2 linked regions of the Lentilactobacillus curieae genome follow. The protein of the gene in region 1 interacts with the protein of each later gene in a pairwise test. Links are inferred from orthologs where the notes say so. Each region holds a gene or a part of one and is shown on either strand. Other genes may lie near its edges.

The links. The genes of interacting proteins can lie anywhere in the genome.
Region 2: the proteins of dnaA (region 1) and PL11_RS07785 interact in binary tests that used the Bacillus subtilis proteins (3 or more experiments, as listed by UniProt). The link is inferred for Lentilactobacillus curieae from one-to-one orthologs.

The regions. Positions count from the first base shown.
Region 1 is NZ_CP018906.1:850,490-859,132, forward strand. What follows is about bases 3,522-6,514. They hold dnaA (chromosomal replication initiator protein DnaA), read right to left. Parts: upstream 5,694-6,514; coding sequence 4,350-5,693; downstream 3,522-4,349. Other genes in these bases: dnaN (DNA polymerase III subunit beta), read right to left, coding at 3,522-4,160; rpmH (50S ribosomal protein L34), read left to right, coding at 6,197-6,331; rnpA (ribonuclease P protein component), read left to right, coding at 6,386-6,514. Also shown: gyrB (DNA topoisomerase (ATP-hydrolyzing) subunit B), read right to left, coding at 1-1,418; DNA replication/repair protein RecF, read right to left, coding at 1,436-2,551; S4 domain-containing protein YaaA, read right to left, coding at 2,548-2,778; more of dnaN, read right to left, coding at 3,021-3,521; more of rnpA, read left to right, coding at 6,515-6,745; membrane protein insertase YidC, read left to right, coding at 6,748-7,584; PL11_RS04130 (cation diffusion facilitator family transporter), read right to left, coding at 7,663-8,616. UniProt on the Bacillus subtilis protein: Plays an essential role in the initiation and regulation of chromosomal replication. ATP-DnaA binds to the origin of replication (oriC) to initiate formation of the DNA replication initiation complex once per cell cycle.
Region 2 is NZ_CP018906.1:1,607,364-1,610,254, reverse strand. It holds PL11_RS07785 (DNA replication initiation control protein YabA), read right to left. Parts: upstream 1,666-2,891; coding sequence 1,336-1,665; downstream 1-1,335. Other genes in the region: PL11_RS07775 (cyclic-di-AMP receptor), read right to left, coding at 2,713-2,891; holB (DNA polymerase III subunit delta'), read right to left, coding at 1,685-2,689; rsmI (16S rRNA (cytidine(1402)-2'-O)-methyltransferase), read right to left, coding at 427-1,314; PL11_RS07795 (acyl-[acyl-carrier-protein] thioesterase), read right to left, coding at 1-415. UniProt on the Bacillus subtilis protein: Involved in control of chromosome replication initiation. Inhibits the cooperative binding of DnaA to the oriC region. Thus negatively regulating initiation of chromosome replication.

The DNA.
Region 1 (8,643 bases):
TTATCCATAGTTGCTTTTTCAACATTCAAAATCTTTCCCCGAATTGGCAAGATTGCTTGAGTTAGTCGCGAACGCCCCTGCTTAGCTGAACCACCGGCAGAATCACCCTCGACGATAAATAATTCTGAAATTTCGGGATCTTTTGATGTGTTATCAGCCAACTTACCTGGTAAGTTACTGATTTCCAGACCACTCTTTTTCCGAGTAACTTCTCTGGCACGCTTAGCCGCACTTCTAGCTTTAGAAGCTAAAATCCCTCGATCAACAATTTTTCTTGCAACGCTAGGATTTTCCATCAGCACTTTTGAGAAGTGGTCACTAAAGATTCGGTCAGTAGCAGTTCTGGCATCAGAGTTACCTAACTTAGTCTTAGTCTGACCTTCAAATTGTGGATCCGGATGTTTGATACTTACAACGGCAGTTGTTCCTTCACGAACATCTTCACCAGAAAGGTTATCATCGTTGTCTTTAAGCAGATTATTTTTGCGAGCATAATCATTGATTACTCTGGTTAAAGCACGTTTGAAACCTTCTTCGTGAGTCCCACCTTCATAGGTATGAATGTTGTTAGTAAACGTCATTAAGTTACTGTGGTAATCATCAGTATATTGAATCGCAACTTCGACTGTAATTCCGTTTTCTACACCTTCAACGTAGATTGGTTCGTCAAACAGAACTGTCTTATTTTTATCGAGATACTCAACGTAGTGCTTGATTCCACCTTCATATAAGAAGTCTTCTTCAGTTGGTTTTTCAGGACGAAGATCACGAACTACGATTCTCAAACCTTTGTTCAAGAATGCAAGCTCTCGAAGTCTAGTTGTTAGAATTTTAATATCATAAGTGGTTGTTTCTCTAAAGATATCTGGATCTGGAACGAAGTGAACCTTGGTTCCGTGCAAGTCGTCAGAAACTTCATCGATTACTTTCATTGAAGTTTTAACTCGGCCACGTTCAAAGTCCATGTAGTAAACCTTACCATCACGGGTAACGGCAACATCTAATTCCTCTGAAAGGGCGTTAACAACAGACGCACCAACACCATGAAGACCACCAGATACTTTATATCCGCCGCCGCCAAACTTACCACCAGCATGCAAAATAGTATAAACAGTTTCTAGGGCTGGTTTTCCAGTCTTCTTTTGAATATCAACAGGAATACCACGACCATCATCTGTAACGGTGATACTGTTGTCTTTTTCAACAGTTACAGTTATTTTAGTTGCAAAACCTGCGAGGGCTTCATCAATACCGTTATCCACGATTTCCCAAACCAAATGGTGAAGGCCTTGAGAAGTAGTAGTTCCGATATACATCCCTGGACGCTTACGAACAGCTTCAAGTCCTTCAAGAACTTGAATTTGACTGGCATCATATTCATGGGCTAACTCTTTTTTTGTTTCCTTTTCGTCTGCCATTTACGATCCTCCTGATCTTAATCCTTAGTTACTTTTCCAGCGGCAATGTGAAACACCTGAGGATTTGTAAGCAACTCCTGTTGAACCCCACTTAAACTCGTTGTGGTAAGAAACGTCTGGACCCGATCTTGGATTGCCGTTAGTAAATGAGTCTGGCGGTAATCATCGAGTTCAGACAGCACATCATCAAGTAACAGAACTGGATATTCTCCAGTTTGTTGTTTCATCAAGTCAATCTCTGCGAGTTTCAGTGACAAGGCTGTGGTTCTTTGTTGACCCTGTGAACCAAATGACTGAACTTCCTTATCATTAACGACAAAGACGATATCATCGCGGTGAGGACCAATAATTGTAGATGCTTGCATTATTTCTTTTTCCTTGATGGTTGAAAATTGTGTCAAAAGATTATTGTAGATGGAATCAACACTATCCATTTCACCTTTAGAAGCGGCAGTTTTGTATCTAAAAATCAACTTCTCTTTCCCTTGGGTGATTTCCGTGTGAATCCGTTGTGCAAAGGTTTGTAACTGATTTAAAAGTGAAATCCGTTCAAAAATAATCTCAGCCCCATAAGCAGCAAGTTGATCAGATAAAACATCTAAATAAACTTTATCGCTGCGGCGCCGAAACTTTAAATCTTTCAAATACCTATTACGTTGTTTTAATATCTTTCGGTACTGAGTCAAGTTGTACAAATAATGATTGCTCATCTGGCCAAATTCCATGTCCATAAACTTACGACGTCCCTGAGGCGAACCTTTCACAATTGAGAGGTCTTCTGGGGCAAATAAAATAACGTTGAGCTGACCAATATAACTAGATAACTTTGCCTGCTCTAAGTGATTTAACTTAGCCTTTTTACCTTTGGGTCCTAAGTCCAATTCGATTGGTAGGCTTGAATATTGTTTCTCCACCAAGCCTTTAATTTGGGCATTTTGACTATCCCAACTGATCAATTCCTTATCATTTGAAGTTCTATGGCTACGGGCTAATGCCAGTACATAGATTGCCTCTAACAAATTGGTCTTTCCCTGGGCGTTTTCTCCCAGCAAAACATTGATTCCGTCAGAAAAGTCTAGTTCCTGGTCTTCATAATTACGAAAATTATGAAGGCTAATTTTTTTTAACTTCATTCACTTTCCTGCTTTGAGCGAATAAAAAATAAGCCAACATCTGGAACGGAAACATTATCGCCGTCGCGTAATTTCTTACCTCGCCGATTTTCCGGTTCCCCATTGACATCGACTGCCGTTTCGCGCAAAAACCATTTAGCTTGACCACCACTTGAAATGATCGATTCCTCTTTTAACAGTTGACCTAAAGTGATGTATTCTCCATCAATCAAAATCTCTTTTTTCACAATTTCACCCACCTTTGACAAGTACTATTATACGCTTAGTTATGATAAAAGTACATCTCACAATGCAATATAAGCCACTGTAAGCCGTTTTTTTGTATTTCGACTTATTTGCCCAAATTTAAATAAAATTCCATAAAACCGCGTACACCGAATTTTAAAGAAAATCCCCCCATTTTTTTAATTAAGGTCAAAAAAAATCACCTCTCTTAACGAGAGATGATTAAAGTTAACTAATTTGTGAACTAAAATGTCCGAATTGGTGTAATCAATTGAATAAAGCTTTCACCGTCTTCAGTTGGCATCAAAGTAAATGGTCTTAATGCAGATGTAAAGTCCACATTAATTGATGTTTGGCTAAGTGAACGCAAAGCATCCTTCATGTAATCAGGGTTAAATGAAATTTCCAACTGATTACCTTCCAATGAAATTGGATCAATATTTTCTTGAACCACACCAACGTCTGGGGAGTTACCGTAAATCGTAACTTTCTTTTCATCAGGTTCGATAATCATTTTAATTACATTATTCCGTGACTCATGTGAAAGTAAAGATGCACGTTCAACAGTTGAAAGTAGTGCTGATGCATCAAATGATACGCGGGTATCAAATGAATCTGGAATTAAACGAGAAGTGTCAGGATAGTTTCCCTCTAATAATCTTGAGTAGAACAAAGTATCACCAACGACAAATAGTGCTTGGTTTTCAGTGACCGACAATAGAATGTCATCTTTTGAGTCATCGATCATCTTTGAAAGTTCAGCTAAGCTCTTTCCAGGTAACACAAAGTCGTAGCTATTTTCGAATGGTTGTTTCAAGGCAACTTTCCGTTGACTAAGTCTATGACTATCAGTAGCAACTGCCAGAATGTTATCTTGATCCATCGTGAAATGAACCCCAGTTAATATTGGCCGACTTTCTTGGTTAGAAACAGCAACAACTGTTTCACTAATGATTTGCTTTAACACATCTCCAGCAACTGGTAGTGAGTTACTTGAATCGATTTCTGGTAAATGAGGATAGTTGTTTGCATCTAAGCCATTAATGGTAAATGAAGCTGATCCAGATGTTATAACGGTTTGGAAGTTATCAGTAACTTCGATGGTTAAAGTGTCTTCTGGTAGTTTCTTAACGATTTCAGTAAAGAAACGTGCAGGTAGAACGATTGCTCCTTCGGATTCAACTGCTAATAAGTTGTCAGGATCTGATGTCTTAATAGTTGTTTCAATGGAAATATCTGCATCGCTTCCTGTTAGTATCAAGCTTTGATTTGTAGCAACAATCTTCAATCCAGTAAGAATTGGAATTGTTGTTTTAGTTGAGATGGCTCTTGATACTGTGTTAAGTCCCTTAATGAAAGCGGACTTGCTGATTGTGAATTTCATTATTTCTTTGAACCTCCCGGAGTGTTGTTTTATATATTTAATTAATAAAAAAATAGCAGAAACAGTAGGACCTGTGGATTTGTGGATAACTATCGAAAAGCACAGATGACAACTAAAAAGAGACTGTGGATAACTCTGTGCATAATTTTAAGTGAACTCTGAAGCTTATCCACAGACGATTATACCATTTTATCCAAGTCCCTTTTTGAGATCGGTAATTTCTTTTCTCAAATCGGTATCGATTTTTATCTTCTCGGCAATTTTTTCATAAGCATGAATGACGGTTGTGTGATCCTTACCACCAAATTCCTTACCAATTTTTGGAAGTGAGTTGTTAGTAAGTTCTCTTGCCAAGTACATTGCGATTTGTCTTGGCATTACGATTGATGCTAATCGTTTCTTGCCCTTCAAATCGTTAACTGAAACGTGGAAGTAATCTGCAACTTTACTTTGAATATCTACGATACTAAGTTGGTGACTTTTTGTTTCTAATTTTAATCCTTTAAGCGCTTCATAAGCTAAATCTGTGGTAATTGGTTCGCCCTTCAATTTTGAATATGCTTGAACTCTAGATAGGACTCCCTCTAATTCACGAACGTTTGAATCAACCTGATTTGCTATGTAATTGATGGTTTCACTAGGGATTTCTAGGTTATCAATTTCAGCCTTGTTTTGGAGGATTGCAATTCTAGTTTCTAAATCTGGCGGGGTAATGTCGACTGGGAGGCCCCATGCAAATCTCGATACCAATCGGTCTTGGAGCTTGGGGATTTCTTGTGGTACCCGATCTGAAGTTAGGACGATTTGTTTATCATCGTTATATAGATCGTTAAATGTATGGAAGAACTCTTCTTGAGTTGCTTCTTTATCGGCGAAGAATTGAATATCATCAACCATTAAAATATCAACGTTGCGATACTCCTGACGAAATTCTTCAGTTTGATTGGTTTGGATTGCGTTGATGAAGTCGTTAGTAAAAGCTTCACTAGTTACGTATTTAACCTTAGCATCTGGTCGGTCAGCAACTAACTTGTTACCAATTGCTTGCATCAAATGCGTTTTTCCTAAACCAACACCACCATAGAAGAATAATGGGTTGTACAACTTTCCGGGCTCTTCGGAAACGATTAGCGCTGCTGCATGAGCCATTTGGTTACCCTTACCAATGATGAAAGTATCAAATGTATAGTGAGGGTTTAAATGTCCTTCCTTACTAAATGCATAACTTTCTGGTTTTTTCTTGGCCTCAGGAATATCTGATTTATCATCCGTGCTGGCTTTAACATCGGAATCTAGCACAAATTTTGGTTCAATATTTCCCTTTGTGAGTACAAACGCGTACTCAATTAGGTTTGGTGCAAGTTGTTTTTCCCAATAATCACGATGCAATTCAGATGGTAAAGATAACGTGAGTGTCGAACCATCAAAGTTAACTGGTTTTACAGGTTCGATCCAGGTTTCGAATGAAAGCTTTGGCGTGTTTGCTCTGAACTTCTCGCTAAGTTCGGACCATAGAGCTTCTTTATCTGGCACGGCTGTTCCCCCTTTTATATTTTTAAAATCAACTCGATTTTTTTGAAAGCAAATTTATTCTAGCATTCTCAAAAAAAGTTTTCCACAGGGTAAAAGTGCCTGTGCATAAATGTTTCACATAAGTTGATGACTCAAAATGCCACCCTGTGGATAAGTGTGGATAACTTTTGAGATTACGGGTAATCCACAACTGCCTGTGGACAAAAAGTTGGTGTCGTGCTAGGGTTACAGAGAATTATTTTTAGTTTTCCACAGCCTGTGGAATGTGGATATCACACTGTGTGTATTTGTGGATAACTTTGTACAAAACTTGTGGAGGGACTTTTTCTCCACATAGAGTTATCCACATGTTTATGCTCATGAAACATTTTAAAAAATTTTTTTGACACTCAATTAACTATTTCAATAATTTTGGAACTGTGTTACTATATTTGGGAAATGCATTTGAAACTTATATATTAAATGCTTAATTGCAACTTTCTAGTAAAGGAGGATTCCTTCTTATGAAGAGAACATACCAACCAAAGAAGCGTCACCGCGCTCGCGTTCATGGTTTCCGTAAACGTATGAGTACCAGCAATGGTCGTAAAGTGTTAGCACGCCGACGTCAAAAAGGTAGAAAATCATTGACTGCATAGACCACTGACCATTCAGTGGTCTTTTTTCATTTTTAAGCTTATTGGAGATGCACTATGCGAAAATCATATCGGGTCAAAAAAGAGGCTGACTTTCAAGAAGTCTTTGAGACCCATAACTCTGTCGCTAACCGACAATTTGTCGTGTACTCATTAGATAAACCAGGGCAATTACATTTTCGAGTGGGAATTTCCGTTGGTAAAAAGATTGGTAACGCAGTTCATCGGAATTGGGTAAAACGCAGAATCCGCCAATCAATCTTTGAGTTAAAACCTGATTTGAGACAAGATGTTGATTTCATTGTTATTGCCAGACCATCAACTGATCAGATGGCGATGAAGGACGTTAAATCAGGTTTAATTCACGTTTTGAAGTTAGCAAATCTTTTAGATCAAGATTACGATAGCGAGGAATAACGTTGAAAAAGAAAGTTAAGAAGGTAGTAACGCTACTGGCCTTACTGAGTATGACGTTGATTTTGACGGCTTGTAGCAACGCACCAATCACCAGTCATAGCAAGGGATTGTGGGACGGCTTAGTTGTCCTTAACTTCTCACGAGCAATCATTTGGTTATCAAAATTCTTCAGTGATAATTATGGAATTGGTATCATCGTATTTACTATCATTGTAAGAATTATCATTTTGCCATTGATGATTTACCAAACTCGAAGCATGAGAAAAACTCAGGAGATTCAGCCACAGCTTAAGGCACTCCAACAAAAGTATTCTTCTCGTGATGCTGAGACAATGCAAAAACTACAAGCAGAGCAAAAGAAGTTATATTCAGAAGCTGGCGTTAACCCAGTTGCTGGATGTCTCCCACTTGTTGTACAAATGCCAATTATTTTTGCGTTGTATCAAGCAATTTGGAGAACTGAAATTCTTCGTAGTGGATCATTTATGTGGTTGCAATTAGGTCATAAAGATCCATACTTCATTTTGCCAATTCTAGCCGCAATCTTTACGTTCTTGAGTTCATGGTTAGCCATGAAGGGTCAACCAGAGTCAAACTCAATGACTACAATGATGACAGTCGGAATGCCAGTAGTAATTTTGATTACTGCCATTAACTTACCTTCAGCTTTGTCACTGTACTGGGTGGTAACTAACGCATTCCAAGTTGGACAAACATTAGTAATTCAAAATCCTTGGAAGATTCGCCGGGAGCGAGAAGCCAAGGAAAATGAAGAAAAAGAGCGGAAACGCGCAATTCAAAGAGCTATGAAAAAGGCTAAGAAGAGTAAGCGTAAGTAGTTATGCCGCTTGGATAAATAAAACCCGCATGTCATTGTTGAAATGACATGCGGGTTTTTGTTTAATATAATATTTATTTTAATCTGCCACATCCTGCTTCTTCTTCAGACTTAGTGGATATGCTTTAACATCGGCATCTAAAATATCGTAAGTTTCCATTAACGCATTTTCAACTCGCTCACCAATTACATACGATGTATTTAAATCAGTATGGTCAGCAAGATAAATTCCTACTTGAATGACAACTTGATCACCGAGATATCTAGGCTCAATGCTTTGGACACCAAGAACGCCATCGACGTTGCTTACCGTTTCACTATATTTATCAATGACTTGAGGATCAAAACCTTCAGTTAGTTTCATAATGGTGGTCCTAAAAATCGTTATACTGGCGTGTAAGATGAATCCACCGACTATGAGGGTTGCAATCCCATCAAGCCATTTTAAGCCGAGGTACGCCCCGCAAATCGACAGGAATGTACCAAAACTCGTGATAGCGTCACTTTGGAGATCTTTTCCTGAAGCAGTTAGGGCGGTGTTGTTCAACTTAAATCCCTGATGTGAGTTAATTAATGCTAATCCGGTAATTAGGACCCCAGAAATCAAACTAATTCCTAAAGACCACAGGTTGGGGTTGATTGTTTCACCCGCAAAGTACCTTTGTAGTGATTCAAAACCAGAAATAAAAATTTGGATACTTACTGCGAACATGATTGCTGCTGAGAGAAGTGCGGCCACATTTTCAAACTGCCAATGACCCAGAACGTGTGATTTGTCAGGCGGCTTAACTGCCATATGTAACCCAAAAATTAGAATCAAAGCACCACAAACTCCTGTTAAGTTGTTTAAACCATCAGCGATTAACACGGTTAGGTGAGTCATATACCCGATAATTAATTCAGCAGTCATGATTGCTGAATAAGTGAATAAATTAATATAAGTTATTTTTTGAGCTTGGTAGAGTTTCTTGATTCTTTTGTTCCAATCAAGCAGAACGTTTCTACCAGCATCATATTGCCCCGAATTTGACATTTCAATCCCCTCTGATATTGAAATCTT
Region 2 (2,891 bases), 750 kb from region 1 along the record:
TTACATTTTCAGACTCATACGGGGCAATGATTTCACTGTCAATAGTTGTTACTTTTCGGGTTTCTTCGTTCATTAATACCCAAATACTATCAATTTTGACTAATTCATTACCAGCTTCGTCCTCAATCCAAAATTCACGAAAAGCAAAGTACTTATTGTATGAAGTTCCTCTGGTCGTTAACTTAATGGTTTGATCAATAGCTGGCATTTGGTTAATTTTGATTGAATAGGACGTCACAATCCAACCAGTCCCATAATTATTAATTAATTGCTTATGGTCGACCCCTAAGGTTTCGTTTTGGTGTTCAGAGACCAGAATCACGACATTCAATAACATCGCTAAAGTCATGTGATTAGTCACATTTCCTTCGTAATATGGAATTGTGTGTGTTTCTGAAAATGTTTTTGCAGTCATGACTCGCCTTCCTAATCTAATTGATGATATTCTCGATAAATTAGCTGCTTTTTAACTTCATGAAGTTTAGCAACCTTTTTAATTGCATCGTTAACTTTTAATCCTGATTCTACATAATGGTCGACCTGCTCTTTAACTGAAAGCCCAGATAAAGCATTAGCTTCTTCATCAATTGCTCCAACTGCTGGGTGGTCATTTCCATCAATAATAATCACAAACTCACCACGAATTTCCGTTGTTTCTGACCATTCGATCAAATCAGAAAAAGTCCCCCGAATAAACTCCTCATGACGTTTGGTTAATTCTCGGCAAAGTACTGCACGTCTGTCAGCGGAAAATGCTGATGCCAGTACTTTAAGTGTTTGCTTCAATCTATGAGGAGCTTCGTATAAAATTAACGTTTCGGGCTTTTCAGCCAACTCCGTTAAAGCATCCTGTTGTTCCTTACCCTTTCGTGGTAAAAAGCCAAAGAAATAAAATGGTTGTGGAGATAATCCAGAGGCAATTAATGCTGTAATTCCAGCATTTGCACCAGGAAGCGGCACTACTGATATCCCCTGTTTTGTACATTCGACCACTAAATCATGTCCAGGATCACTGATTGAAGGCATCCCCGCATCCGACACCTGCGCAATTGATTGCCCAGCCTTTAATTTATCGATTAGTTCTGGAATTTTACTGTGAGAGTTATGTTCATGGAAACTTTCTTGATGAGTCCCAATCTCAAAGTGATTCAACAACTTTGCTGTATTTCTTGTATCTTCAGCCGCAATCAAATCAACTTCCTTTAAAACCTTAATGGCTCTAAAAGTCATATCATCTAAATTACCAATTGGCGTTGGAACAAGGTACAGCGTCCCAAAAGGTTGGTTGCTTGCAAAACTCTTCTGTGTTTCCAATCGCTTGTCTCCTCCCTAAAATTATCGGCGTCCGTAAATTATTTCAGTACAAAAAATGCACTCTTCACCATCTTCTCGGCGTTTTCCATAATAATCATTACATACATGAAATCCTTCATGGTAAAGTTTTTCTAAGTTTTTACGTGAACTAGACAGACCATCATCCGGTTCATTATTATCGTGATTGACTGTTTTCAAGCGTTCACGAAGATTTTGATTTTCAATATTTAGTTCTGCGTTCTTTTCCATTAGCCGAATCATTTCTTCATGAAGTTCGGTAAATTCAGTCGCAGTATCATTAAGTTTTTGATTGAGGTCTCTTAACTTTTCATAAAGGTCATTTGGATTCAATTAATACCATCCCTTGCTATCACTTAACAATATCCAGTAATTTCAATGTTGTTTCTTCTAATATGTTTTGGAAATTAATATTTCCATTTAAACTACTGCTCATTTTAAGCAGTAATTCTAAGCTACTAGTAAGCTGACTTGCTGAAAGTTTGTCAGTTGCCTGGTCAATACTATCAGATATCTGAGGAAACTTTCGTTCTACATCATTTCCCAAATACTTAAGCTCCATTGGTTCACTAAAGATTTGTACCATCATCGCTATGATGACACTCTGTTCTTCCCGATTTGTAACTATGCCCAAAAGTTTAGTTTGAATGAAGGCAAATGCCATTGCATCGCCCTTTACGACATACTTAAACCACTGACCAACTGCGGCTTGAGCATTTTCGAACCAACCGTCTTGAGACCAACTCGTCATTTCTGAAATATCGTTGGTCAAACTTAGCATTAAATTCGCAGAACTAGGAGTAATCCCAGCGGCCCTGATTTGTTTTAAAAAATCATTTCGATCTAACTGTGGAAATTCAATTACTTGGGTTCTAGAAACAATTGTTGGTAAAACCAAATTCTTATTTTGAGTAATCAGAATTGTTACCACTTCACCAATTGGTTCTTCAATAAACTTAAGTAAACTATTAGCAGCACCAGAAGTTAACTTCTCAGCACCAGAAATAATAAAAACCTTCTTACTCCCCTCAACGGCGGACTTAGAAAATTCATCTTTAATTCTTCTGATCTGATCTACCTTAATGCTACGATCATCGGTTCTTTCAATCACAACATCTGGATTATCGTAGTTTAAGATTCGTTGGCACTCATGACATACCCCACATGGTTTGCCATCTTTAACGTTCTCACAAAAAAGCCGCATTGCGATTCCCAAAGCGACTTCAAATTCACCAGCACCCTCCTCGCCCGTAAATAAATACGCATGCGATAGCTCGTTCTTATCAATTATTTTCATAAATTGATCAAAAACTTGCGGCTGCCGTTCAGTTACAATTTTTAATACATCATTAGCCAACGCTTACACCCACTAATTGTTTCTTAAAACTGATGAAATGATTCGATTGGTAGCACCATAACGGTTGCGCCACCAACTTGAACTTCAATTGGAAATGTATGTTCTGAAGTGTCACCACTTAAACTTACTGGCGGCGTCATAAATTGCTCTCTGGATGAACAAGTTTCCTTTATTAGCTCAAGAACTTTTTCTACTTTGTCGT